DNA from 2 places in the Glutamicibacter sp. 0426 genome. Region 1 is predicted to be linked to the other one. Evidence: predicted binding sites of a transcription regulator. Region 1 holds the regulator's gene; the other holds the start of a gene.
The links. The regulator HspR, encoded in region 1, represses chaperone genes until heat shock. The targets are predictions, from matches to a motif close to AAGTTGAGTCNNNNNGACTCAACTT.
Positions count from the first base shown of each region.

Region 2: the regulator HspR is predicted to act here: its motif matches at 1,138-1,162, upstream of BKX98_RS11845 (ATP-dependent Clp protease ATP-binding subunit).

Region 1 covers NZ_MPBI01000001.1:50,962-53,358, reverse strand. The annotation lists gene trmB (tRNA (guanosine(46)-N7)-methyltransferase TrmB) at 1-222, shown strand, start outside; gene BKX98_RS00220 (GNAT family N-acetyltransferase) at 270-896, shown strand; gene BKX98_RS00215 (heat shock protein transcriptional repressor HspR) at 893-1,321, opposite strand; gene BKX98_RS00210 (DnaJ C-terminal domain-containing protein) at 1,435-2,397, opposite strand, start outside.
Region 2 covers NZ_MPBI01000004.1:166,445-168,841, reverse strand. The annotation lists gene BKX98_RS11855 (sensor histidine kinase) at 1-63, opposite strand, end outside; gene BKX98_RS11850 (response regulator transcription factor) at 376-1,050, shown strand; gene BKX98_RS11845 (ATP-dependent Clp protease ATP-binding subunit) at 1,180-2,397, shown strand, end outside.

The DNA.
Region 1 (2,397 bases):
GATTTCGAGAACCAGCATCCCGGAAACCTCTCCGGCGAGGAGAGCAACTTGACCAAGGTGCGCCGCGATGGCATGGAAGGCTTTGACCCCGAGCCTGACTTCATTGACGTCCAGGGCGGCTGGGCACCGCGTTTCGAGCGACGAATCCTCACCAGCTTCGAGGGCAAGGCGCTGAAGGCTGGACGCCTGGTCTTCGATTTGGCGTACACGCGCATCGGCTAGCGGCCGAAATGCATCAAGGAGGCCATGGAATCCCTAGGATGGATTTCATGGCCTCCTTTTCTGCTCAGAACCAGTTCTACTCCCAAGCCCCGAGCATGGAATATGCCGGGGTGAGGCTGGAACAACTGTCATTGGACCATGCCCCGGAGCTGATCCAGCTCGCCGCCAACGGCCAGCTGGATGAAGCATGGTTTGCCACCACCCCATCGGCCGAATCCATGCAGGCGGATATCGAGCGCCGTCTGGCGTTGCAGGAAACTGGAGCGATGGCTCCGTTCGCCATCATCGACCTGTCCACCGGCCAAGCGGTGGGGGCTACGAGCTACCTGAATATCGACGTGGCCAACCATCGCGTGGAAATCGGCTCGACATTCTTGGCCGTGCCCGCCCAAGGCACCGGGATCAATCCGGCGGCCAAGTTCATGCTGCTGCGCCGCGCTTTCGAGGAGTTGGATTGCTATTCAGTGGCTTTCTGCACGCACTGGCACAACACTGCGTCACGCGCAGCAATTGCACGGCTTGGCGCCAAACAGGATGGCGTGCTGCGCAATCACAAATATGATCCGAAGACCGGCACGCTTCGAGACACCGTAGTCTTCTCGATCCTCCCGCACGAGTGGCCTGCCGTGCGCACCCAGTTGGAAGCGCGCCTGGCGAGGCACGGACGGATCTAGCGGCCGATGGCGCGGCGTACAGGGAAGAGCGACACGGTCGGTTCACGTCGTTCCGGACGCATGCCCCGGGACAGCGAAACGATGTCGCCTCCAGCGGTGCCCGCGGCGAAGATGCGCGATTGGCCCTGGCGAACGGCGGACAGTTCTTGGCGAAGCCCATTGACTTCGGTTTGCAGATACGCGACTTGATCTTGCAGATCCAGGATGCGCTTGATGCCTTCCAGCGAGACGCCTTCCTTGCTCAATGACTGCACCTGGCGCAGCAGCGAGACGTCGCGTTGCGAGTAGCGGCGCTGCTTTCCGCTTTGCCGGCTGGGCGAAACCAAGCCGATGCGGTCGTATTGGCGCAGCGTCTGCGGATGCATGTCTGCAAGCTGGGCGGCGACGGAAATGACGAAGACAGGTCGCAGGTACTCCCCGTTCACGTTGCTTCTACCACCTTTCTGCAAGGGCCGACGATACTGGCCCTTTTGCCTTTGAGTCTATCTTCCCCGCCCTGCCAGTTCGATGCCAGGACAGGGAAAACAGGTTATTGGGTTCAGAGCTTGGCGTGGGCTGCCAAGTCCGCTCGCGGGTCCTCGCCCTCCGTGGCTGCAGCGAAGTCCTCCACGGCCTTCCTTGCTGCATCCGAGAGGTTCTGCGGAATCGCGACATCCAGGACGATCAGCAGATCGCCGGTGGCCTTGGAGGTCTTCACTCCGCGGCCCTTCAAGCGCAAGGTGCGTCCGGAGTTGGATCCGGCAGGCACCTTCACCGCAACGGATTCCCCGTCCAGGGTCGGTACGTGGATCTTTGCTCCAAGCACCGCTTCATCGAAGGTCACCGGCACGTGGATGCGGATGTTGTTCTCTTCGCGCTTGAAGAACGGGTGCTCGCTGACCTTGACCTTGACCAGCAGGTCGCCGTTGCCGGCAGCTCCTGGCTGGCCCTTGCCACGCACGCGCACCGACTGCCCGTCCTTGATTCCCGCCGGGATGCGCACGTCGATGACCTCGCCGTTCTGTTCGCGCAGGCCAATGGTGGTTCCCTTGATCGATCCGGAGAAGGAGATCGTGGTGCTGGCCGTGCGGTCAGCACCCTTGCGCGGCGGTGCGCTTTGGCCGAAGCCGCCGCCAAAACCGCCGCCGCCTCCGAACAGGTCGGAGAAGTCCGGCTGTCCGCCACGACCGCGAGCGCCGCCTCCGCCACCTCCGAAGAGGTTGGAGAAGATGTCCTCGAAGCCGGCCTGCCCGCCTGGGCCACCCGGTCCGCCACCCGCAGAGAACCGCGCTCCGCCGCCCATGGCGCGGATCGCGTCGTACTGCTCGCGTTCTTCCTTATCCGAAAGCACCGAGTTGGCTTCGGAGATGTCCTTGAATTTCTTTTCAGCGGCCGCGTCCCCCTGGTTGGTATCCGGGTGGTACTTGCGTGCAAGCTTGCGGTACGCCTTCTTGATGTCCGCCTCGCTGGCGTCCTTGGAGACGCCCAGAATGGCGTAGAAGTCTTTTTCGATCCAGTCCTG
Region 2 (2,397 bases), on a different contig from region 1:
CCAGACAATGACACCCCGGCCAGCGAATAGCTTGGCCAGGGTGCCTTTGAGTCGTTCATTCATATGCCGAATAATTCACGGCGACGTCAGTCAAGTCAAATGTCGATGCTCTAGGAGCAGGCCACCCCATAGTTCCTGCAGAACCAAGCGGCGAAGTCAGCTCCCCAACCAGCAGGCGTGGCAACCGAACCGCCGTTAATGGCCGATGCCGGAGCAGCGGAGGCCGGAGCAGCAACCACTGCTACAGGCGACAGTGCCAATGCGGCGATTGCCAGCATTTTAAGACCTTTCATAACAAACCCCCATCACGTCTACTTATATACTTTCAGGTGAGCAGGACGTCGCAGGGACTTCACCATCGATCAAAGGAATCAAGTGGAAAAGATCAAGGTTCTTATCGTCGATGATGAACCCCTTATTCGTCATGCGTTGGGCACAATCCTAGCAACAGATAGCGGAATTGTAACGGTTAATTCTGTTGAAAATGGGCAGGCCGCCGTCGATTATTGCAAAGACCATCAAGTAGACGTTGTGCTCATGGATTTGCAGATGCCAATTATGGATGGAGTTAGCGCTACTAAAGCCATCAAATCCGTCGAAGACAGCCCATCAGTGCTTGCTATTACCGCCTTTTCCTCCGATGAATATCTGGTTCCTGTTCTGAGCGCTGGGGCCAGTGGATACTTGGTCAAGGATTCTGAGCCGGATGAAATTATCCGCGCGGTTCATGCCGTTCATCAAGGAACGGCAGCCATTTCCCCGTCGGTTTCTTCCGATCTCGTTTCTGCCGTTCGCGAGGCTTACCGCGACAATTCCCAAGACATTCAAGATCTTGCCTATGATCTGGGAATCACCAATCGGGAATTCGAAATTCTAAAGCTGCTGGCCCGGGGGCTAAACAACACCGAGATTTCAAGAACTCTGGCTATTTCCGAGACAACGGTTAAAACCCACATGGCCAAGATTTTCGTTAAGCTGGATGTTCGCGACAGGGTCCAGGCGTTGGTTGCCGCCGCCCGCATGGGACTCATCGAAATCCCGAAGGACTAGCCGCTGGCTGCCTGCCATTTGTGTGAACTCAACCTCTTTGACACCTCTCCCGCTTGGTCCGGGAATATTTGCGCGCCGTATGCGTTGAACATGAGCATAGACCGCTCAAGTTTCTATTAGGAGGCTCACTTGCCAGCATTCTTCGGCGCACCGTCAGATGGCTCGTTTGAGGAATTCCTCTCTCGGTTCCTCTCGTCGCGAGCTCAAGCTGCGCGCCCCATCGACATCACGCGTCTGCTTTCTGCCCGTACCCACGAAGCGGTAGCCACCGCGGCGGCGATTTCCCAAGAGCACGGCCATGACGAGATCGATTCGCTGCATCTGCTGATGGCTTTGCTGCGCACCGAACCAGTTGGCGAGCACCTGACCGCCATGGGAATCGACATCGAGGCTTTGAGTGCCGACGCCATCGCACGCATGCCCAAGGCACAAGAGCGGGGCGAGAAGCCGTCCCGCCTCTCGTCGGCAGCCCAGCGCAGCCTCTTTGACGCCTACCAGGTTGCCCGCAACTACGGCTCGACCTACATCGACCCGGATCACCTTTTCCTGGCCTTCGTCTTCAACCCGGAATCGCCGGTCAGCCAGCTCTTGGCCCAGCACGGTGTCACCGGCCAGTCGCTGCAGCAAGCTGCCATGGAGCAGGCCCAGCGGGGCAGCAATGATGCCCAGAACCAGAACGATACCGAGTCCGACGTGTCCATGCTGGAACGCTACGGAACCGATCTGACCTTGCTGGCAGCAGACGGCCAGATCGATCCGGTGATCGGCCGCAAAGAGGAGCTGGACCAGGTGGTTGAGATCCTGGCCCGCCGCACCAAGAACAACCCAGTGCTGATCGGCGAGGCCGGCGTGGGCAAGACCGCCATTGCCGAGGGCCTGGCCCGCGCCATCATCGACGACGAGGTTCCAGCGCAGCTGCGCAATGCGGCCCTGATCTCGGTGGACCTTCCGGGCATGCTCGCCGGCACCCGCTACCGCGGCGATTTCGAACAACGGCTAACCGGCCTGCTCGACGAGGTAGCCGCCGCCGAAGGCCAGGTGCTGCTGTTCATCGATGAGATGCACCTGCTGGTCGGTGCTGGTTCCGGCGAGTCCGGAAACATGGATGCCGCGAATATCCTCAAGCCGCGCCTGGCGCGCGGCGAGCTGCACATGATCGGCGCCACCACGCTGGATGAATTCCGCAAGGTGGAGAAGGACAGCGCGCTGGCACGGCGCTTCGGCAAGGTCACTGTCGCCGAGCCATCGGAGGAAACCGCGTTGGCCATCTTGGAAGGGCTGCGCGAATCCTACGAGGAGCACCACCAGGTGCAGTACACCCCCGAAGCGCTCAAGGCCGCGGTCACG